Regions from separate parts of the Zestomonas ipomoeae genome, predicted to be linked through region 2. Evidence: predicted binding sites of a transcription regulator. Region 2 holds the regulator's gene; each other region holds the start of a gene.
What was found. The regulator FliA, encoded in region 2, starts transcription of late flagellar genes. The targets are predictions, from matches to a motif close to CTAAAGTTTNNNNNNNNNNNGCCGNTAA.
Positions count from the first base shown of each region.

Region 1: a site for FliA is predicted at 5,635-5,662, ahead of ACWKV7_RS23790 (methyl-accepting chemotaxis protein). Genes of this name have one in related genera too.
Region 3: a site for FliA is predicted at 4,003-4,030, ahead of ACWKV7_RS19060 (flagellar protein MotY). Genes of this name have one in related genera too.

Region 1 covers NZ_JBSKHQ010000030.1:6,933-14,458, reverse strand. The annotation lists gene sbcB (exodeoxyribonuclease I) at 1-1,067, shown strand, start outside; gene mvaT (histone-like nucleoid-structuring protein MvaT) at 1,293-1,667, opposite strand; gene purU (formyltetrahydrofolate deformylase) at 2,140-2,991, shown strand; gene ACWKV7_RS22705 (CBS domain-containing protein) at 3,038-3,463, shown strand; gene ACWKV7_RS22700 (hypothetical protein) at 3,476-3,649, shown strand; gene ACWKV7_RS23790 (methyl-accepting chemotaxis protein) at 3,691-5,580, opposite strand; gene ACWKV7_RS22685 (hypothetical protein) at 5,739-5,939, opposite strand; gene pqqF (pyrroloquinoline quinone biosynthesis protein PqqF) at 6,397-7,526, shown strand, end outside.
Region 2 covers NZ_JBSKHQ010000001.1:355,722-363,247, reverse strand. The annotation lists gene flhA (flagellar biosynthesis protein FlhA) at 1-1,022, shown strand, start outside; gene flhF (flagellar biosynthesis GTPase FlhF) at 1,035-2,348, shown strand; gene fleN (flagellar synthesis regulator FleN) at 2,407-3,237, shown strand; gene fliA (RNA polymerase sigma factor FliA) at 3,234-3,980, shown strand; gene ACWKV7_RS01535 (chemotaxis response regulator CheY) at 4,064-4,438, shown strand; gene ACWKV7_RS01530 (protein phosphatase CheZ) at 4,458-5,252, shown strand; gene ACWKV7_RS01525 (chemotaxis protein CheA) at 5,265-7,526, shown strand, end outside.
Region 3 covers NZ_JBSKHQ010000020.1:7,757-15,282, forward strand. The annotation lists gene grxD (Grx4 family monothiol glutaredoxin) at 1-115, shown strand, start outside; gene bfr (bacterioferritin) at 296-766, opposite strand; gene ACWKV7_RS19040 (bacterioferritin-associated ferredoxin) at 1,013-1,231, opposite strand; gene ACWKV7_RS19045 (peroxiredoxin) at 1,490-2,092, shown strand; gene rnt (ribonuclease T) at 2,166-2,846, opposite strand; gene pyrC (dihydroorotase) at 2,843-3,889, opposite strand; gene ACWKV7_RS19060 (flagellar protein MotY) at 4,093-4,986, shown strand; gene ACWKV7_RS19065 (argininosuccinate synthase) at 5,101-6,318, shown strand; gene gloA (lactoylglutathione lyase) at 6,417-6,809, shown strand; gene ACWKV7_RS19075 (GGDEF domain-containing protein) at 6,878-7,526, shown strand, end outside.

The sequences.
Region 1 (7,526 bases), on a different contig from region 2:
GGCAGGGCGGAAACAGTCGATGGGATCTTATCGACCTGGTGCGCACCGCCTATGCGCTACGTCCCGAAGGCATCGCATGGCCGGAAGAGGAAGGACGGGTCAGTCTCAAGCTTGAACTGCTGACGGCTGCCAACGGTATCGACCATGGCCAGGCGCACGATGCCCTGGCCGATGTACGCGCGACCATCGCCCTGGCCCGGCTGGTGAAAAGCCGGCAGCCGAAGCTCTACGACTATCTCTATCGACTGCGCACCAAGCAGCAGGTGCTCGAGCAGATTCGCCTGCTGCAGCCGTTGGTGCATGTGTCGGGGCGCTTCTCTGGCGCGCGCGGCTATCTCGCGGTCGTGCTGCCGCTGGCATGGCATCCGCGCAACCGCAACGCGCTGATCGTCTGCGATCTGCAGGCCGATCATGGGCCGTTGCTGGAACTGGATGCCGACGGGCTGCGCCAACGCCTCTATACCCGTCGTGAGCAGTTGGCCGAGGGCGAGTCGCCGATTCCGCTGAAGCTGCTGCATATCAATCGCTGTCCGGTGCTGGCACCGCTATCGGTATTGCGCGACGGCGATCGAGAGCGTCTGCAGCTCGACCTGGAGGCTTGCCATGCCCGGGCGTCGGCCTTGAGCGATGCCCAGTCGCTCTGGCAGGACAAGCTGCAGGTGCTTTACGGGCAGGATGACTTGGTCGGGCACGAGGATCCCGAACAACAACTATATGCAGGCTTTCTGGGAGATCGTGATCGGCGTCTGTGCGAGCAAGTTCGTCGTGCCGAGCCTGGTATGTTGGCCCGGGAAAACTGGCCGTTCGATGATAGCCGGTTGCCGGAGTTGCTCTTTCGTTACCGTGCCCGCAACTTTCCCGATACTTTATCGGTCGGCGAGCAGCAGCGCTGGCGCGAGTTCTGTCAGCAGCGCTTAAGCGATCCCCGCTGGGGAGCACCCAATACCGTGGCAAGTTTCGACGCGGCAACGAAGGAGTATTGGGAAAAGGCGACGCCAGCACAGCAACGATTATTGGCCGAATGGCGAGAACATGCGCAGCAGTTGAGTGCACGCTATGCCGTTTGATCGTCGGCGCGACGCGTCGGTCTGGTTAATAAATAGCCATGGCCACGCTGCCGCGATGAGTGTTTATTGAACATGGCCCGGAGTCGAGTGTTCAATGCCGGCTATGGGCGCTCGGCTTGTTCTACTGTGGCACTGCGCGGTCATGCGCTGCGGGCATATTCAAGCGGACACAAAAAACGCCAGCATACGCTGGCGTTTTTGTGAGCGATGAAACCGCGCGGGTGATTAGCTGAGCAGAGTAGCCCAACCTTCGACGACGTCGGCGCCCCACTTGGCTTTCCACTCTTTCAGGGTCTTGTGGTTGCCGCCTTTGGTCTCGATCACTTCACCGGTATTCGGGTTCTTGTACTGCTTGACCTTGCGGGCACGCTTGCTGCCAGTGGCCTTGCCAGCGCGCGGCGCCTTGCTCAGCTTGGCTTCCGGGTCGAGCAGGGCGATGATGTCGCGCAGCGACTTCTGGTATTCGCCCATCAGGGTGCGGAGTTTGCCTTCGAACTCCAGTTCCTTTTTCAGTTTGTCGTCCTGGGAGAGATTCTTCAGGCGCTCTTGTAGTTCTTTGATGGCTTCTTCGGTGGCGCGGTATTCATTGATCAGGGACATGTCGCTTACCTTGATGAGTGAGGTGGCACGGATTAAGTGTCAGCAATAATAGTCAGACAGCCTGCCTAAGTAAACACGCTAAAAAGTTTTACTGGAATTATCGGCGGGATATTTCGGCACTCTTACGGGGACGTGACTAATTGGGGGGCGACGGCACTGGGGTGGTTCCGGTGTGCAAAGAGTTGCCTGCCAAACTGTCGCGCTGGCGAGTGGACGAAGCCCGGATAGTTAACCGGGATTTTACCCGCGGCGGATGCATTTCCTGTTCTGGTGGCCGTTTGGCGCTCCCCTTGTCGGGTACCGGTTTAATTGAGGGGCCAATGCGTTGTTCCGGGACTCGGCATTTGGCGGGGGGATGTACAAGTTTCCCGTGTCCTTCCCGAATGATTGTCGTATCTTTGCCGGCGGCTCGCACAGCCACGGTGGCAGCCTCTAGAATGGCGGTCTTTGTAAAAAGTTTCAGGAGTTTTCCATGCGCACTTTTCGGCTGGTTATTGCCTGCCCGGACCGCGTCGGTATCGTTGCCAAGGTCAGCAACTTCCTAGCGACTTATAACGGCTGGATCACCGAGGCCAGCCATCACTCGGATAACCAGACCGGTTGGTTCTTCATGCGCCACGAGATTCGTGCGGATTCCCTGCCGTTCGATATCGAGGGGTTTCGCCAGGCTTTCGCGCCCATCGGCCGCGAGTTCTCGATGGAGTGGCGGGTCACCGACTCCGCGCAGAAGAAGCGTGTCGTGCTGATGGCCAGCCGCGAGTCACACTGCCTGGCGGACCTGCTGCATCGCTGGCACAGCGATGAACTGGATTGCGAGATCCCTTGCGTGATTTCCAACCATGACGCCCTGCGCAGCATGGTCGAGTGGCATGGCATTCCGTTCCACCATGTGCCGGTCGATCCGAAGGACAAGGAACCGGCCTTCGCCGAAGTGTCGCGGCTGGTGCGCGAGAACCAGGCCGATACCGTGGTGCTGGCGCGCTACATGCAGATCCTGCCGGCCCAGCTCTGCCGGGAATACGCCCAGCGGGTGATCAATATCCACCACAGCTTCCTGCCGTCGTTCGTCGGTGCCAAGCCCTATCACCAGGCTTCATTGCGCGGCGTCAAGCTGATCGGGGCGACTTGCCATTATGTTACCGAGGAACTCGATGCCGGGCCGATCATCGAGCAGGACGTCGTGCGGGTGACCCATCGCGACAGCATCGAGGACATGGTCCGCCTGGGCAGGGATGTGGAGAAAATGGCGCTGGCCCGTGGGCTACGCTATCACTTGGAAGATCGAGTGTTGGTACACGACAACAAGACGGTGGTGTTCGACTGATCTTGCTGCCGTGGGCCGTTCTGGTGCACGACAGAGGAGTTCGTCCATGCTCAAGTCAATCAAGGTGCGCGACTACATGACCGTCCACCTGGTGACTTTCCGTTCCGATACGGATTTGTTCACTGCCATCAACCGGTTGCTGGAGCATCGGATTTCCGGTGCTCCGGTGGTGGATTCCCAGGGGCATCTGATCGGCCTGCTGTCCGAGGGCGACTGCCTGCGCGGCATTCTCTCCGGCGCGTATTACGAGGCGGTGGGCGGCAATGTCAGTTCTTATATGAATACCGAGATCGAGACCATTTCCCCGGAAGCGGACATCATCGAGGTGTCCGAGAGCTTCCTGCGGGGCCGCCGGGGGCGCCTGCCGGTGGTGGAAAATGGTCGGCTGATCGGCCAGATCAGCCGCAGCGATGTGCTGCGCGCGGTCAAGGAGTTCGCTCAGCACGATCAGGGGCGACAGGTCGCCAGCTAGTCGGGAGGTGTTATGGACGATCCATTCGAGCGTGCCACGGCCAGCCCGCCGCCGACGGTGGGCGAGGGCTGCGTCCGGCGTTACGATCCGGATGCGCTGAGTGACGAGCTGGGCACCGAGTTCGCCGATGCTGCCGAGCTGTGGGATGAGTTGCAAAGCGAGCAGCCGTCCCAACAGCCGGAATGAAACGGGCGCCTCCTGGCGCCCGTCGTGTTTTCAGCGATGTGTCAGATGCGGAAGCTGCCGACCATGTGCTTCAGGCGCGCGGCCTGTTGTTCCAGATCGCCGCAGGCGCGCAGGGTCGCCTGGAGGTTTTCCACACCTTCCTGGTTGAGCGTGTTGATCTCGGTGATATCCATGTTCAGCGAATCGATCACTGCCGTCTGTTCCTCGGTGGCGGTGGCGACCGACTGGTTCATGCCATCGATCTCGCCGATGCGCTGGGTCACGCTGGAAAGGCGTTCACCGGCCTGATTGGCGATCTGCACGCTTTGTTCGCTGTGCTGCTGGCTCTCGGTCATGGTGGTGACCGCTTCGCGGGCGCCCACCTGCAGCTCCTCGATCATTTGCTGGATTTCCTGTGCCGACTCCTGGGTGCGATGGGCCAGGTTGCGCACCTCGTCCGCGACCACCGCGAACCCGCGCCCGGCCTCGCCGGCACGGGCGGCCTCGATGGCCGCGTTGAGCGCCAGCAGGTTGGTCTGCTCGGAGATGCTCTTGATCACTTCGAGGATCTGGCCGATATCCACGGTCTTGTTGTTGAGCGTCTCGATGTTCTGGCACGACGCGCTGATCTTGGCGGACAGCTCGCTCATCGCCCTGATGGTGTTTTCCACTACCTTGCGGCCTTCTTCGGCCAGGTTGCGCGCATCCGAAGCCTGATGCGAGGCATCGGCGGCGTTGCGGGCGATCTCCTGCGCGGCGGCACCGAGTTCGTTGATCGCCGCGGCGACGCTGTTGGTGCGGCTGGCCTGTTCGTCGGAGTTGCTCATTGAAGAGTTGGAGGCATTGAGCACCAGTTGGGCGACTTCGTTGACCTGGATGGTGGTCGAGGAAACCTCGCGAACGGATTCATGGATGCGCTCCACGAAGCGGTTGAATGCCCCCGCCAGCTCGCCGAATTCGTCCTGGGTGTGGATTTCCAGGCGCTTGGTCAGGTCGCCTTCGCCCTGGGCGATGTCCTGCATGGCGCGCCCCATGACATGCAGCGGCTGCATCAGCACGCGGATCAGCATGCCCAGCAGCCCAATGATCAGGGCCACGGCCACCAGTGTGGCGATCAGCGCCGAGGCGCGGAACTCGCTGAGCATCGCGTAGGCCTTGGCCTTGTCGACCGAGAGGCCGATGTACCAGTTGACCGACGGCAGCCCTTGGACGGGGGTGAAGGTGAGGATGCGCGTGCCTTCCTCCTGCTCCACTTCGGTGATTTCGGTGGAGATGCGGGGCGTATTGTCTGGGTAGACCTCGCCAAGGCTCTTCATCACCCGATCCTTGTTCGGGTGGACGAGGATCTTGCCGTCGGCGCTGACCAGGAAGGCATAGCCGATGCCGCCGAAATCCAGGGAGTTGATGATTCGAACCAGGGTGTCGAGGGACAAGTCGCCGCCGACCACGCCGATCGATTGGCCGCTCTGCTGCACGGGCGCGGCGATGGTGATGATCAGTTGGCCGGTGGCGGCATCCACGTAGGGCTCGGTCAGGGTGCTGCCGCCAGCGGCCTTGGCGTCCTTGTACCAGGGACGGGTGCGCGGATCGTAGCCTGCTGGCATGGCGTTGTCCGGGCGCATGGTAAAGGAACCGGCCTCGCTGCCCAGGTAGCTGAACATGAACGTGGAGAGCATGGTCTTTTGTTCCAGCAGCTGGACCACACGCTCGGGCGCGCTGTCGTTGCCAATCGATTGCGCGAGGTTCTCCACCAAGAGGATGCGTCCGGACAACCAGTTCTGGATGTTACTGGCAGTCACTTCCCCCATGTCGCGCAGATGGCTGTTGAGGTTGTCGCGGATCGCCTGGCGTTGCAGGTAATCGTTGTACAGGGTGAACAGGGCGAAAGCGGTCGCCACCACCAGGGAAGCGGCGATTAGGATTTTGTGGCTGAACTTAAGGTTCTTGGGCATGGCTTCTGCGTCCGGGTGCTGTGCTGGCTTCAAGGCGAGGCGGGTATGGCCCCTATGTCGGCCGCAAGCGGGAAAAGCTTTAGACGGGCGTTGTACGGGAACAGCGGGCGCGAAGCCGCATCGACGAACAGGTCGTCGATGCGGCCGGGGGAGGGGAACTAGGAGTCTTGTTTTTGAAGATCGGTTTCGATCTTTTTCAACTCATGTTCGAAGGCTTGGTCCAGCAGGCTGGCTCTTTTACGCCAGGGTTTGCGCTCGGGGGCAGGCTGAGCAGCGTAGGTAATGACTTCCCCGCCGTAAACTTCCTTGTAACGCTGCGCCTGGCGCTCGAGTTCTGCGCGCAGTTCGTCTTTCGTCACGTGGTTTTATCCAATGGTCGGTAGTGAGTTATTCGAATCGATTGAACGACTGGGCAAGAGTGAGTTCTTGCTGTCGGGAAATAGTCGATTGGCTTTATATATCGACGTCAGCATCGCCAGGGAGTTCGCTGCTGGTGGGCCCGCTGCCCCTGGCCGCCCGCCGCCGGCTCTTGCTGGGGCGGGCTGTTGCTGGCGAACCGCGGGTCGCGGTTCAGGGTCGATTATCGCGATTCTCCCGTGCTTGTCTATGCGCAATGCAAAAAGTGTGTGTCTGTTATAGGGAAGGATTGTTCCGTTTTATGTACGCCCGTGCTTCATGGCGGTTTCTACGAGGAAAGACGCCGCGGGCATTGTTGTGGCAGGTAAAACTTTTCCTGCCTGCTGCGCACCAAGTTTAGTCCAGGCGCTAATTGCCAGGCGGTGACAGGTGCAACAATCGCAAGTTGAACTAACAGGCATGTCCGACTCAATTACCGAATCGACTCGGCTGGCCAACGGCATGACGGTAGTAACCCAGTCGGTCCCGGGTGCAGCCCGCGCAGCCGCGCTCTTGCGAATTGCCGCGGGCAGTCACGACGAGCCGTCGGATTATCCCGGCCTGGCGCATTTTCTTGAGCACCTGGTTTTTCTCGGCAGCGAGGGTTTTCCGGCCGGGCAAGGGCTGATGCCATTCGTGCAGGCCTGCGGCGGTGAGCTGAATGCCAGCACGCGCGAGCGCGATACGGACTTCTTCTGCTCGGTGCCCGCCGATTCGCTCGGCGAGGCGCTGGCGCGCCTGTGCGACATGATCGCCCGACCGCTGCTGGAGCCAGCCAGGCAGCTGGGCGAGCGCGAGGTGCTGCATGCCGAATATCTCGCACGCGCGCGGGATGCGGAGACACTGTGCGACGCGGCGCTGGCCGTGGCGTGGGACCGGCCCCATCCGTTCCTGCGCTTCCATGCTGGGCATCGCGATAGCCTGCCGGTGGAGCAGGGTGAATTCCAGCAGGCGCTTTGGGCATTTCATCGGCGTTTTTTTCACGCGGGGCAGGCCACGCTGATCTTGGTGGCACCGCTACCTTGCGCGGCGTTGCAGCGGTTGGCCGGCCTGCACGCTGGCAGGCTGGCGCCTGGCCGGCGGGTCGTGTGTCCCGCGCCGCCCAGCCTGCTGCCGCTGCCCGGTGTCGGGGTGCGCGTGCAGGTGGCGGGCCCGTCGCGCCTGAGCCTGTACTTCGTGCTGGAGTCCCTGCCTGTAGCCGCTGGCGAGTCCCTGCGCTTCGTGGCGTTCTGTCTGGAGACGGGCGAGCTGCCTCGTCGTCTTCGCCGGCTGGGTTGGTGCACCGGCTTGCGTGTGCGCATCGCCTACCGCGTTGCCGGGCAAGCGGTGCTGGTTGTGGCATTCGATGAGCCCGGCTCCACGAGGCATGCCGAGCTGGCGGCGGCCTGTCTTGACTGGCTGCGCGCCTGGTCATCCGGGGACCATTGGCCGGCCTGGTGGCATCGCTATCGGCGCAGTTGCCACCTGCGCCGGCTGGCAATGGAGCCGCTGGAACTGGCCTGCGACTGGGCCGAGCGACTGGCATCGCATGGCGACCAGGCGGACCGGGC
Region 2 (7,526 bases):
TGGACATGGTTGGCCTGGAGGTTGGCTATCGGTTGATTCCACTGGTGGATCGCAACCAGGGTGGCCAGTTGCTGGCGCGCATCAAGGGGGTACGCAAGAAGCTGTCCCAGGAAATGGGCTTTCTCATGCCCTCGGTGCACATCCGCGACAACCTCGATCTGCTGCCCAATGCCTACCGCCTGACCCTGATGGGCGTCAGCGTGGCCGAAGCCGAGGTCTATCCGGATCGCGAGCTGGCGATCAACCCAGGTCAGGTATTTGGCACGCTCAACGGTATCGCCGCCAAAGACCCGGCGTTCGGCCTGGAGGCGGTGTGGATCGACCCGACCCAGCGCGACCAGGCGCAATCGCTCGGCTACACCGTGGTGGACGCCAGCACGGTGATCGCCACCCACCTCAACCAGGTGCTGCACAAGCACGCTCATGAGCTCCTGGGGCATGAGGAGGTCCAGCAATTGATGCAATTGCTGGCCAAGAGCTCGCCGAAGCTGGCCGAGGAGCTGGTGCCGGGCATGGTGTCGCTGTCCACCTTGCTCAAGGTACTGCAGGCGTTGTTGCAGGAGCAGGTGCCGGTGCGCGACATCCGCACCATCGCCGAGGCCATCGCCAACGTCGCGCCGAAGAGTCAAGATCCCGCCGCGATGGTGGCCGCGGTGCGAGTCGCGTTGTCCCGCGCCATCGTGCAAAGCGTGGTGGGGCTTGAGCCGGAGCTGCCTGTCATCACGCTCGAGCCAAGGTTGGAACAGATATTGCTGAACAGTCTTCAGAAGGCCGGTCAGGGCAGTGAAGAGGGCATCCTCCTCGAACCCGGCATGGCCGAGAAGCTGCAACGCTCCCTGGTGGAGGCGGCGCAGCGCCAGGAGATGCTCGGCAAGCCGGCAATATTGCTGGTAGCCGGTCCGGTCCGGGCTATGTTGTCGCGATTCGCTCGCCTCGCAGTGCCGAACATGCACGTGCTGGCGTACCAGGAAATACCCGACAACAAGCAGGTCACCATCGTCGCCACTGTGGGACAGAACTGAGGTCCATAGGCCATGCAAGTCAAACGCTTCTTCGCCGCCGATATGCGTCAAGCCATGAAGCTGGTTCGCGATGAACTCGGCGCAGATGCCGCCATCATCGGCACACGCCGGGTTGCCGGCGGCGTCGAGTTGACCGCTGCGCTCGATTACCAGCTGCCGCCGGAGCCGGTTCGCCAGCCGAACCCGGCGCTGGAGGCCGAGCTGCGCAGGACTCAGGCGAAGATCGCCTCGGCCCAGGCCGAACTGGCCGGCAGTGCAGCGACTGCCGGAAAGGACCGCCAACTGCTTGGCGCTTCGGCTCCGGCACCCAAGGCCAAGCCTGCCGTGGCTCCGGCCCCGACACCACGGCCGGTAGCAGCGGCCGCGGCGAAGCCGGCGGCCGATCAGCGCGTGCTCGACGCGATGCGTTTCGAGCTGCACGGCCTGCGCGAGCTGATCGAAGTGCAGCTCGGCTCGATCGCCTGGGGCCAACTGCAGAACCGCCGTCCGCAGCAGGCCAACCTGTGGCGCCGCCTGCAGCGCATGGGGCTTTCCGCCGAACTGTCCCGCGCCCTGCTGGACAAGGTCGCCAACGTCCAGGAGCCGCGCCAGGCCTGGCGCATGCTGCTGGCCCACCTGGCTCATGCGATCAAGACGCTGAAGCAGGAACCGCTGGAGGAGGGCGGGGTGATCGCCCTGGTCGGTCCGGCCGGAATGGGTAAAACCACTACGCTGGCCAAACTGGCGGCCCGTTATGTGCTCAAATACGGCGCCCAGCACATTGCGCTGGTCAGTCTGGACAGCTATCGCATCGGTGCCCAGGAGCAGCTCAAGACCCTGGGGCGCATCCTGAATGTCTCGGTGACCCAGGTGGATCCAGGCCAGTCGTTGACCCAGGCCCTGGCGCCGTTGGCGAAGAAGCGCGTTGTGTTGATCGATACCGCTGGCCTGCCGGCCAGCGATCCGGCCTTGCGCATGCAGTTGGAAACCCTGGCCAGCCGGGGGGTGAAAGCAAAAAATTATCTGGTTTTGGCGGCCACAAGTCAGAGCCAAGTGCTCAAGGCGGCCTACCATAGTTATAAGCGCTGCGGTCTGTCCGGTTGCATTCTGACCAAGCTGGACGAGGCCGCGAGCCTGGGCGAGGTGTTGGGGCTGGCTATTGGCCAGCGTCTGCCGGTAGCCTACCTGACGGACGGGCCGCGCATTCCGGACGATCTGCACCTGCCGCGCAGCCACCAACTGGTGAGCCGGGCCGTCAGCTTGCAGGCACCCGAGGAGCCGAGCGAGGAAGCCATGGCCGACCTGTTCGCCGGCCTGTATCACAACCCGCCGCGCCGCGCCGGGTAGTCAGCGCAGAGGATTTCAACGATGCCTCAGTCGCAGCAAGACAAGGTGTGTAGAGAACATGGGTAGTATGCATCCCGTACAGGTGATAGCGGTGACCGGCGGCAAAGGCGGCGTCGGCAAGACCAACGTGTCGGTCAATCTGTCCATGGCCCTGGCCGATCTCGGTCGGCGGGTCATGCTGCTGGATGCCGACCTGGGGTTGGCCAACGTCGATGTCCTGCTCGGCCTTACGCCGAAGCGCACGCTGGCCGACGTCATTCACGGCGAATGCGAGCTGCGTGACGTGCTCCTGCAAGGCCCCGGCGGCATTCGCATCGTGCCCGCCGCTTCCGGCACCCAGAGCATGGTGCAGCTCTCGCCGCAGCAGCATGCCGGGCTGATCCAGGCCTTCAGCGACATCAGCGACAACCTCGACGTGCTGGTGATCGACACCGCCGCAGGCATCGGCGATGCGGTGGTCAGCTTCGTTCGCGCCGCCCAGGAAGTCATCGTGGTGGTTTGCGACGAGCCGACCTCGATCACCGATGCCTACGCGCTGATCAAGCTGCTCAATCGCGATTACGGCATGAGCCGCTTCCGTGTGCTGGCCAATATGGCCCATAGCCCGCAGGAGGGTCGCAATCTCTTTGCTAAGCTGACCAAGGTCACTGATCGTTTTCTCGATGTGGCCCTCCAATACGTAGGGGCGATTCCCTATGACGAGTCGGTACGCAAAGCCGTGCAGAAGCAGCGAGCGGTGTATGAGGCGTTCCCCCGCTCGAAGTGCGCCCTGGCGTTCAAGGCGATTGCCCAGAAGGTCGACACTTGGCCGCTTCCGGCCAATCCGCGCGGCCACCTGGAGTTCTTCGTCGAGCGCTTGGTGCAGCCAGTAGCAGATTCATCCGTATGACAGCAGCCAGTGGACTTCGTATGTACAACAAGGCACAGGCGAAGGACTCGCAGCATCAACTCATTGAGCGCTATGCCCCGTTGGTCAAGCGCATTGCCTATCACCTGCTGGCGCGTCTGCCGGCCAACGTGCAAGTGGATGATCTGATGCAGGCTGGCATGATCGGCCTGCTCGAAGCTTCGAAGAAATACGATGCTGGCAAGGGGGCCAGCTTCGAAACCTACGCCGGTATCCGCATCCGTGGCGCGATGCTCGACGAGGTGCGCAAGGGCGACTGGGCGCCGCGTTCCGTGCATCGCAACACCCGCATGGTGAGCGACGCCATCAAGGCAATCGAGGCCAGAACCGGTCGAGACGCTAAAGATCAAGAGGTTGCGGCCGAACTCCAATTGAGTCTCGAAGATTACTACGGCATTCTGAGCGACACTTTGGGCAGCCGTTTGTTCAGTTTCGACGATCTCCTCCAGGACGGCGAGCACGGTGGGCTGCGCGAAGACGGCGGCAGTACGCAACCCGAGCCTGCGAGCGAGTTGGAAGACCAGCGCTTCCGCCTGGCGTTGGCCGAAGCCATCGAGAACCTTCCAGAGCGCGAGCGCCTGGTTTTGGCGCTGTACTACGACGAAGAACTGAATCTCAAAGAAATCGGCGAGGTACTGGGCGTCAGCGAATCGAGGGTCAGCCAGTTGCACAGCCAGTGCGCCGCGCGTCTGCGGGCGCGCCTGAGCGAGTGGCGGGCAAGTTGAAGAGCAAGCCGGTTTCGCGATTAAACGGCGTTCTCAGGAACTGAGTGCGTTAGGACTGTACGGAGGTCGACTTGGACAAGAACATGAAAATCCTCATCGTTGACGACTTCTCAACGATGAGACGGATCATCAAGAACCTGCTGCGCGACTTGGGGTTCACCAATACCGCAGAGGCCGACGATGGCACCACCGCGCTGCCCATGCTGCAAAGTGGCAGCTTCGACTTTCTCGTCACCGATTGGAACATGCCCGGCATGACCGGCATCGACCTGCTGCGCGCGGTGCGTGCCGACGAGCGCCTGAAAACGCTTCCGGTGCTGATGGTGACCGCCGAGGCCAAACGCGACCAGATCATCGAAGCGGCCCAGGCCGGGGTGAACGGTTACGTGGTCAAGCCGTTCACGGCCCAGGTACTGAAAGAGAAGATCGAAAAGATATTCGAGCGGGTCAACGGCTGATGCCTGCCGCGAGGGCGCTATGGAACACGAAGACTCCCAACTGGGTGACGTTGAGTCGACCCTGAAAGCCAATGCCCGTGAGCTGGTCAATAGCCTGGAACGAGGCAATTTCAGCGAAGCGGTGCAGTTCATTCACGAGCTCAACAAAGTGCGTGATCGCGGCCTTTATCAAGAGGTCGGCAAGCTGACCCGTGAGCTGCACAACGCCATCGTCAACTTCCAGCTCGACCCTCGGGTGCCACATGCCAAGGAAGTCTCGCAGATCGCCGACGCGACCGAGCGCCTGAACTACGTGGTGCAGATGACCGAGAAAGCGGCCAATCGCACCATGGATTTGGTGGAGGAGTGCGCTCCGCTGGTCAACGATCTTAACGACGAGGCGCAGAGCCTGGGAGCCGACTGGGGCCGTTTCATGCGCCGGGAAATGAGCGCGGACGGTTTTCGTGAGTTGGCCAAGCGCATCGAACTGTTCCTGACCCGCAGCGAGCGCGACAGCGGCAAGCTCTCCAGCCACCTCAACGACATCCTTCTGGCGCAGGATTACCAGGACCTCACCGGCCAGGTGATCAAGCGGGTGACCCAACTGGTGACCGAGGTGGAAAGCAACCTGCTCAAGCTGGTGCTGATGGCCAGCCAGGTGGATCGCTTCGCCGGCATCCAGCACGATCAAGAGTCATTGCAAGCCGATCAGAAAAAACAACAACAAAAAGCGTCCTCCCAAGGTGAAGGTCCGCAGATTAATGCCGATAAGCGTGAAGACGTCGCGTCCAGCCAGGACGACGTCGACGATCTGCTATCCAGCCTGGGTTTTTAGGGGAGCATCCATATGAGCTTCGACGCCGATGAAGAAATCCTCCAGGACTTCCTGGTAGAGGCCGGCGAGATTCTCGAACAATTGTCCGAGCAGTTGGTTGAGCTTGAGAGCCGCCCGGACGACACGGGGTTGCTCAATGCCATTTTTCGCGGCTTCCACACCGTCAAGGGTGGGGCCGGCTTTCTCCAGCTGAACGAACTGGTCGAGTGCTGCCACATCGCCGAGAACGTCTTCGACATCTTGCGCAAGGGCGAGCGGCGCGTCGACTCGGAGCTCATGGATGTCGTCCTGCAGGCACTGGACGCGGTTAACGAAATGTTCGGCCAGGTGCGCGAGCGCACCGAACCGACACCGGCTTCCCCCGAACTGCTCGCGGCCCTGGCGCGCCTGGCCGAGCCGGCCGGTGCCGAGGAAGCCAGCGCACCGGCGGTGGAGGCTGAGCCAGAGCCGGAACCCGAACCGGAGCCGGTCGCTCCGGCGGCATCCAGCGACATCACCGACAGTGAATTCGAGAAACTGCTCGATGCCCTCGGCGACGAGCCTGCGCCGGCGGCCAGTGCGCCAGCGCCGGCAGCGGGCGGCGACGAGATCACCGACGACGAATTCGAAGCGTTGCTGGATCAGTTGCATGGCAAGGGGCAGTTCGCCGCCGCGCCGGCTGCCAAGCAGGCCGAGCCGAAGCCGGCGCCCCCTGTTGCAGAAACCCCTGCCGCCGGTGGCGACGAGATCACCGACGATGAATTCGAGGCGCTGCTCGACCAGTTGCATGGCAAGGGCAAGTTCGTTGCGCCCGAGGAGCCCGCTCCAGCGGCTCCCGCCGCCAAGCCGGCCGAACCGGCTGCGCCGGCCAGCAGCAGCGACCTGATCACCGACGACGAATTCGAAGCGCTGCTCGATCAACTGCATGGCAAGGGCAAGCAGCCCGAAGCGAAGGCGCCTGCCGCGCCGCCCGCTGCCGCCAAGCCGGCCGCGCCAGCCCCACCGCCCGCGAAGCCAGCCACACCGCCGGCGGCAGCCAAGCCAGCGGCACCGGCGAGCAAACCTGCCGAGAAACCGGCCGCCAAGGCGCCCGAGCCCGCCAAACCAGCAGGCACCGCCGCACCCGCGACGGCTCCAGCCGGCGACAAGCCGGGTGCGATGAGCGAAGCGGAAACCACCGTGCGGGTCGATACGGCTCGCCTCGACGAAATCATGAACATGGTCGGCGAGCTGGTGCTGGTGCGTAACCGCCTGGTGCGCCTCGGCTTGAACAGCGGCGACGAGGCCATGGCCAAGGCCGTGTCCAACCTCGACGTGGTGACCGCCGATCTGCAGACCTCGGTCATGAAGACCCGCATGCAGCCGATCAAGAAGGTCTTCGGCCGCTTCCCGCGCTTGGTCCGCGACCTGGCACGCAACCTGAAGAAAGAGATCAACCTGGAACTGGTCGGCGAAGAAACCGATCTCGACAAGAACCTCGTCGAAGCGCTGGCAGACCCGCTGGTGCACCTGGTGCGCAACGCCGTCGACCATGGCGTGGAGTCGCCCGAAGAGCGCGAGGCCGCGGGCAAGCCCCGTACCGGCAGGGTCGTGCTGTCCGCCGAGCAGGAAGGCGACCACATCCTGCTGATGATCACCGACGATGGCAAAGGCATGGATGCCGACGTGCTGCGCGCCAAGGCGGTGGAGAAAGGCCTGCTGGAAAAGGATGCTGCCGACCGCCTGACCGACCTGGAGTGCTACAACCTGATCTTCGCCCCCGGCTTCTCGACCAAGACCGAGATTTCCGATGTATCCGGCCGCGGTGTCGGCATGGACGTGGTGAAGACCAAGATTTCCCAGCTCAACGGCACGGTCAACGTGTTCTCCCAGAAGGGGCAGGGCTCGAAGATCGTCATCAAGGTACCGCTGACCCTGGCGATCATGCCGACCCTGATGGTCATGCTGGGCAACCAGGCCTTCGCCTTCCCGCTGGTGAGCGTCAACGAGATCTTCCACCTCGACCTGTCGCGCACCAACGTGGTGGACGGCCAGGAAGTGGTGATCGTGCGCGACAAGGCGCTGCCGCTGTTCTACCTCAAGCGCTGGCTGGTACGCGGCGCGGCCCATGAAGAGCAGCGCGAGGGGCATGTGGTGATCCTGTCGGTGGGCAACCAGCGTATCGGCTTCGTCGTCGATCAGTTGGTGGGCCAGGAGGAAGTGGTCATCAAGCCCCTGGGCAAGATGCTGCAGGGCACCCCCGGCATGTCCGGCGCCACCATTACCGGCGACGGTCGTATCGCCCTGATTCTCGAC
Region 3 (7,526 bases), on a different contig from region 2:
GCAGCTGTGGGTCGACGGTGAACTGGTCGGCGGCAGCGATATCCTCACCGAGCTGTTCGAGAAGGGCGAGCTGCAGACCCTGATCAAGAACGCGGTGAACAAGGCCGACGCCTGAGTCCAGTCCGGTAATGAAAAAGGCCCCGCCAAGTGCGGGGCTTTTTCATTGCAGCCATCAGCGGTTGACTGAGCTGTAGTTCACTACATCCACAGCGATCTCTTCCAGCATCTGAATTTCTGCGCAAAGAAACGAAACGCCCGGGCAGCTGGCCCGGGCGCATGGCTCATTCTTGGAGGGCTATTCGTCCATCTGCGATTGCAGATAGTTCTCCATGCCCACCTTGGTGATCAGGCCGAGCTGGGTCTCCAGCCAGTCGATATGCTCTTCCTCGGACTCGAGGATCTCCTCCAGCAATTCCCGGCTGCCGTAGTCGCCGATGCTCTCGCAATAGGCAATGGCTTCCTTGAGGTCGGGCACCGCCTGCATTTCCAGGTTCAGGTCGCTTTGCAGCATTTCCTTGGTGTTCTCGCCGATCATCAGCTTGCCCAGGTCCTGCAGGTTGGGCAGGCCTTCGAGGAACAGGATACGCTTGATCAGCTTGTCGGCGTGCTTCATCTCGTCGATGGATTCGTGGTACTCGTGCTCGCCAAGCTTCTTCAGGCCCCAGTCCTCATACATGCGGGCATGCAGGAAGTATTGGTTGATTGCCACCAGTTCGTTGCCGAGGATCTTGTTCAGATACTGGATGACTTTCTTGTCGCCTTTCATGGGGAGTCCTGCCACTGCGTGATGGAATGGCCTGAAAGTCTGGTCGCGCAGATGGGGGATGTCAACCTAACTGATTGAATGTAAAGGGAAATTAAATCTTAATAGGAACGTTTAAGTTCTGCGTCTTGCTGATAACTGACTGATATTTAGGGACTATTGGGCGCCGGTTGGAAACGCCGATGGTCGCTGTCTTCGGCGACATAAAAAAACCGGACGCAAGGTCCGGTTCTTTACAGCGATATCCACTCAGGCGGCGACGAAGCCGGGGGAATAGGTCTGTACGCCCTGGCTGCTTTGCACCTCGGACAGGGTCTCGCGCACGACCTGCTTGGCCAGGCAAGCACACTTGCCACATTGGGTGCCGACTCCGAGGCTGTCGCGCACGTCTCGGTAGCTACAGCAACCCTCGAAGATTGCTTCGCGAATTTGACCGTCGGTGACACCTTGGCAGAGACAGACGTACATGGGGGCAACCCGTGCAAGAGGTTTCGATGAAAAGGATACTAATCAGAATGAGAATGATTGTCAAAGTTTCCAGAGAATCGGTCGCTCCCGGAAAAACCCTATATATAGCAGTGGCTTAGCGAAGGCGAAGGCGGGCGCAAATGCGGTGGGCGCTGCCCAAAATCGCGGTGTATGATGAACGGCCCTGTGCCGCGGGCCGCCTCACGTGATGGTTGGATACCGGTCCCGCGCTTCACTCGTTACTCAAGGAGATCTGGAATGAGCGTACTCGTAGGTAAAAAAGCGCCTGACTTCACCGTTGCGGCTGTGCTGGGCAATGGCGAAATCGTCGACAGCTTCACGCTGTCTTCCGCCATCAAAGGCAAGTACGGCCTGGTGTTCTTCTACCCGCTGGACTTCACGTTCGTCTGCCCGTCCGAGCTGATTGCTCTGGATCACCGTATTCCGGACTTCCAGTCGCGCAACGTGGAAGTGATCGGTGTGTCCATCGACTCCCACTTCAGCCACAACGCCTGGCGCAACACTCCGGTGGAGAAGGGCGGCATCGGCCCGGTCAAGTACACCCTGGCTGCCGACGTGAAACATGAAATCGCCAAGGCCTACGATGTCGAGTCCGAAGACGGCGTGGCTTTCCGCGGTGCCTTCCTGATCGACAAGAACGGCGTCGTACGTTCGCAGATCGTTAACGACCTGCCGCTGGGCCGCAACATGGACGAGCTGCTGCGCCTGGTCGATGCCCTGCAGTTCACCGAAGAGCACGGCGAAGTCTGCCCGGCCAACTGGAAGAAAGGCGACAAGGGCATGACCGCATCCCCGGAAGGTGTGGCCAAGTACCTGTCCGAAAACGCCAGCAACCTGTAAGGCGGCTGCGGCTGCGGCTGCGGATACGAAAAACCCGGCTGTTGCCGGGTTTTTTGTGTGCGTCGATCAGGATTTACTCGTCGAATTCATCCCAGCCGCCGAGTTCCTTCCAGCGGTTGACGATGCCGCAGAACAGCTCGGCGGTCTTCTCGGTGTCGTAGCGAGCCGAGTGGGCTTCGCGCCCGTCGAACTCGATACCGGCCGCCTGGCAAGCCTTGGCCAGCACGGTCTGGCCATAGGCGAGGCCGGCCAGGGTGGCGGTGTCGAAGCTCGAGAACGGGTGAAAGGGGTTGCGCTTGAGGGCCGTGCGAGCCGCGGCCGCGTTGAGGAATCCCAGATCGAAGCTGCTGTTGTGGCCAACCAGGATGGCGCGCTTGCAGCCGTTGGATTTCACCGCCTTGCGCACGCCGCGGAAAATTTCCTGCAGCGCATGCTCCTCGGTGACCGCCATGCGCAGCGGGTGGTCGAGCTTGATGCCGGTGAACTCCAGCGCTGCCGCTTCGATGTTTGCGCCCTCGAAGGGCTCGACCCGGAAGAAATGGCTGTGCTCGGGAAACAGGAAGCCTTGCTCGTCGATGCCGATGGTCACGGCGGCGATTTCCAGCAGGGCATCGGTGGCGGCGTTGAAACCGCCACACTCGACGTCGACCACTACCGGCAGGTAGCCGCGGAAACGCCGCGCCATCGGGTGGCGCGGGCCGTTCGGCAGGTTGCCGTCGAGTTCTTCGTCATACAGGTCTTGGTCTTCGCTCACGCCGGTTTCTCCTGCAGGCGCCAGCGCAGCTTCTCGCCGGCGCGCAGCGGAATGACCGTCTGTTCGCCGAAGGGCAGGCTGGCCGGGGCTGTCCATTCCTCTCGGACCAGCGTAATGGTCTCGGTGTTGCGCGGCAGGCCGTAGAAATCGGGGCCATGCAGACTGGCGAAGCCCTCCAGCTTGTCCAGCGCGTTGCGTTGTTCGAACGCCTCGGCATACAGCTCGATGGCCGCATAGGCGGTATAGCAGCCGGCGCAGCCGCAGGCGGCCTCCTTGGCATGCTGGGCATGGGGCGCCGAGTCGGTGCCGAGGAAGAACTTTGGATTGCCGCTCACCGCTGCATCCAACAAAGCCTCCTGGTGGGTGTTGCGCTTGAGGATTGGCAGGCAGTAGAAGTGCGGACGGATACCGCCGACCAGCATGTGGTTTCGGTTATACAGCAGGTGATGAGCGGTGATGGTGGCGCCGACGTTGGCCGCTGCACCTTGCACGAACTGCACGGCGTCGGCTGTGGTGATGTGCTCGAGCACCACTCGCAGGCTCGGGAAGCGCTCGACCACGCGGGACAGCTGCTCGTCGATGAAGGCCTTTTCGCGGTCGAACACGTCGATCTCGGCGCGGGTGACTTCGCCATGCACCAGTAGCGGCAGGCCGACTTCGGCCATGGCCTCCAGGGCCGGGAAAATGTTGTCCAACTGCGTGACGCCGGAGTCGGAGTTGGTGGTGGCGCCGGCCGGATAGAGCTTGGCGGCGTAGACGTAACCGCTGGCCTTGGCTGCGCGCACGTCGTCCGGGCTGGTGCGATCGGTGAGGTAGAGCACCATCAGCGGCTCGAAGGCATTGCCAGCGGGGCGCGCGTCGAGGATGCGCTGACGATAGGCATGCGCCTCGGCGGCGTTGCGCACTGGCGGTACCAGATTGGGCATGATGATGGCGCGGGCGAAGGTGCGCGCCACGTCGGCCACGGTGTGCTTGAGGGCAGCGCCGTCGCGCAGGTGGATGTGCCAATCGTCAGGGCGCAGCAGGGTGAGGCGGTCGAGCATGGGGGCTTCCAGGCGGGTAAAACGTGGCCTGCATGCTACCGGAAAAGCCCCGCCGCGGCACGTCGCCGTTCGCCCGGCGGCCACTGGGCCCCCGTGAGGCGGCGGATTCCCGGTTCAAGTTTTCCTCCGTCGCACCGATACAGCAAAGGAACGCCACCGTTGCCGTGGAGCCCGCCGTGCGCCGCCATCTCGCCCTCTTCAGTCTGTTCGTCTGCCTGCCGGTCAGTTTGCCGGCCGCTGCCATTTCCTTTCAGACCCGGCTGGAGAAGGTGGAGTGGACGGTCGAGGGTGATCGTTTCGAGTGCCGCTTGTCGCAGGCCATCACGCAGTTCGGCAGTGGCGAGTTCGTGCGGCGTGCCGGCGAGCAGGCGACCTTTCGCCTGAAAGCCCGGGAACGCTGGCTCGGTACCGGTTCGGCCACCCTGCTGGCGGCTGCCGCGCCCTGGCAGCCCGGGCGCGGCGATATCAACCTGGGGCCGGTCACGGTCGGCAGCGGTGACACGCCGTTCAACAGTACCCAGGAGCAGGCGGCCCGCTTGCTCAACGGTTTGATGGAAGGCCGCAGCCCGCTGGTGCGGCATCGCACCTTGCATGGCGGGGAACGGCTGGAGGTGAGGTTGCTGCCGGCCAAGTTCGGCAAGGCCTACGACGATTACCTGGCGTGCACGGCCAAGCTGCTGCCGGTGAACTTCGACCAGATCCGCCAGACCCAGATCGGCTTTCCCAGCGCCGGCACCGCGCTCGACGACATGGCGCGAGCCAAGCTGGACATCATCCTTGAGTTTCTCAGGGAGGATCCCAGCGTCAACCGCATCACCCTCGACGGCCACTCCGACAATAGCGGCAATCGTCTGGAGAACCGCGACCTGTCCCGTCGCCGCGGATTGGCGGTGATGGAGTACCTCAAGGCCAATGGCGTGCCGGAGCAGCATATCACCCTGCGTTTTCATGGCGAGCGCTACCCATTGGTGCCGAACACCAGCGAAGCCAACCGGGCGAAAAACCGGCGGGTGACCATGCGCCTGGAGCGCGAGGCGGCCTCCGAAGAACCGGCCCCGGCAGCTGGCGTGAAGCGCGCCCAGAATGTGACTGGATAGTCGCGTTGCTGAAAGTCCCCGTCGCCTTATCGTCCGAAGCTGTCGCGCCCCTGTAAAACCACCGCCATGGGCAGTAGAATCCGGGGTTTTCCGTACAACCCGTGGAGTGATGGCATGGCGGACGTAAAGAAGGTAGTCCTGGCGTATTCCGGTGGCCTGGATACTTCGGTGATTCTCAAGTGGTTGCAGGAAACCTATGGCTGCGAGGTGGTGACCTTCACCGCCGACCTCGGCCAGGGCGAGGAGGTCGAGCCGGCCCGCGCCAAGGCGCAGGCCATGGGCGTCAAGGAAATCTACATCGATGATCTACGCGAAGAATTCGTCCGCGACTTCGTCTTCCCGATGTTCCGCGCCAACACCGTCTACGAGGGCGAGTACCTGCTGGGCACTTCCATCGCCCGCCCGCTGATCGCCAAGCGCCTGATCGAGATCGCCAACGAGACCGGCGCCGACGCCATCTCCCACGGCGCCACCGGCAAGGGCAACGACCAGGTGCGTTTCGAACTGGGCGCCTACGCGCTCAAGCCAGGCGTCAAGGTCATCGCCCCTTGGCGCGAGTGGGACCTGCTGTCCCGCGAGAAGCTGATGGACTACGCGGCCAAGCATGAGATTCCGATCGAGCGCCACGGCAAGAAGAAGTCGCCGTACTCCATGGATGCCAACCTGCTGCACATTTCCTATGAAGGCGGCGTGCTGGAAGACACCTGGACCGAGCACGAAGAGGACATGTGGAAGTGGACCAAGTCCCCGGAAGCCGCCCCGGACACTCCCACCTATATCGAACTGACCTATCGTGCCGGTGACATCGTCGCCATCGATGGCAAGGACATGAGCCCGGCCACCGTGCTCGCCGAGCTGAACCGCATCGGCGGCGAGAACGGCATCGGTCGTCTGGACATCGTCGAGAACCGCTACGTCGGCATGAAGTCCCGCGGCTGCTACGAAACCCCCGGCGGCACTATCATGCTGCGTGCCCACCGCGCCATCGAGTCCATCACCCTGGACCGCGAAGTGGCCCACCTGAAAGACGAGCTGATGCCGAAATACGCCAGCCTGATCTACACCGGCTATTGGTGGAGCCCGGAGCGCCTGATGCTGCAGCAGATGATCGATGCGTCCCAGGCCAGCGTGAATGGCGTGGTACGCCTGAAGCTGTACAAGGGCAACGTCATCGTCGTCGGCCGCAAGTCCGACGACTCGCTGTTCGACGCTAATATCGCCACTTTCGAGGAAGATGGCGGCGCCTACAACCAGGCGGACGCTGCCGGCTTCATCAAGCTCAATGCGCTGCGCATGCGTATCGCGGCCGGCAAGGGCCGCAAGCTGTTCTAGGCCGCCTGCAAGCTGCGTTAAGCTCCCGCACAACCCCGGCCACCGCCGGGGTTGTGCGTTTCCAGACCGCCAAAAGCGGCATATACGAGGAAGACCTGATGAGATTGCTGCATACCATGCTGCGCGTCGGCGACCTGGACAAGTCCATCGCCTTCTACACCGAGGTGCTGGGCATGACCCTGCTGCGCCGCAAGGACTACCCGGACGGCCAGTTCACCCTGGCCTTCGTCGGTTACGGCGACGAGGCGCACAACAGCGTCATCGAGCTGACCTATAACTGGGGCGTCGATCAATACGAGCTGGGTACGGGCTATGGCCATATCGCGCTGGAGGTCGAAGACGTGTACAAGGCCTGCGAGGACATTCGTTCCCGCGGTGGCAAGATCACCCGCGAGCCGGGCCCGATGAAGCATGGCACCAGCATCCTGGCCTTCGTCGAGGATCCGGATGGCTATAAGGTAGAGCTGCTTTCGCCTAAGCGGAGCGACTGATAGCTGCTAGGCTTTTGTAAGCCATGGCTTACAAAAAACGCCTTTTGCCATGGCGAGCGAGGTGTGCCATGAGCGAACAAATGCACGTGGAGCGGCTGATCCATGCAGTGCAGGAGCTATCTCTGGCCCGCGATCTGGATCGCGTGGCGGAGATCGTCCGCCACGCAGCCCGCGAGCTGGGTGGGGCCGACGGCGCTACCTTCGTCCTGCGCGACAGCGGGATGTGTTTCTACAAGGACGAAGACGCCATTGCCCCTCTGTGGAAGGGGCAGCGCTTTCCTCTGGAGGCCTGCATCAGCGGTTGGGCAATGCTCAACCGGCAGGCGACGGTCATCGAGGATATCTACGAAGACCCTCGCATTCCCCACGAGGCCTACCGGCCGACCTTCGTTAAAAGCCTGGTGATGGTGCCGATTCGCACCCTTGAGCCGATCGGCGCCATAGGCACTTACTGGGCCCAGCGATATCGGGCCACGCCGCAGCAGGTTCAGGTGCTGCAGGCGCTGGCGGACTCGACCTCCGTGGCCCTGGAAAACGTGCAGGTCTATAGCGAACTGGAGCGGCGGGTCGAGCAGCGGACCGAACAGCTCGCCGATTCCAACCGGCAATTACTGGCGGAAATACAGGAGCGGGAGCGAGCCGAGGCGGCGGTGCGCCAGCTGTCGCTGACCGACGAGCTGACCGGGCTTTACAACCGGCGTGGTTTTCTGTTGTTGG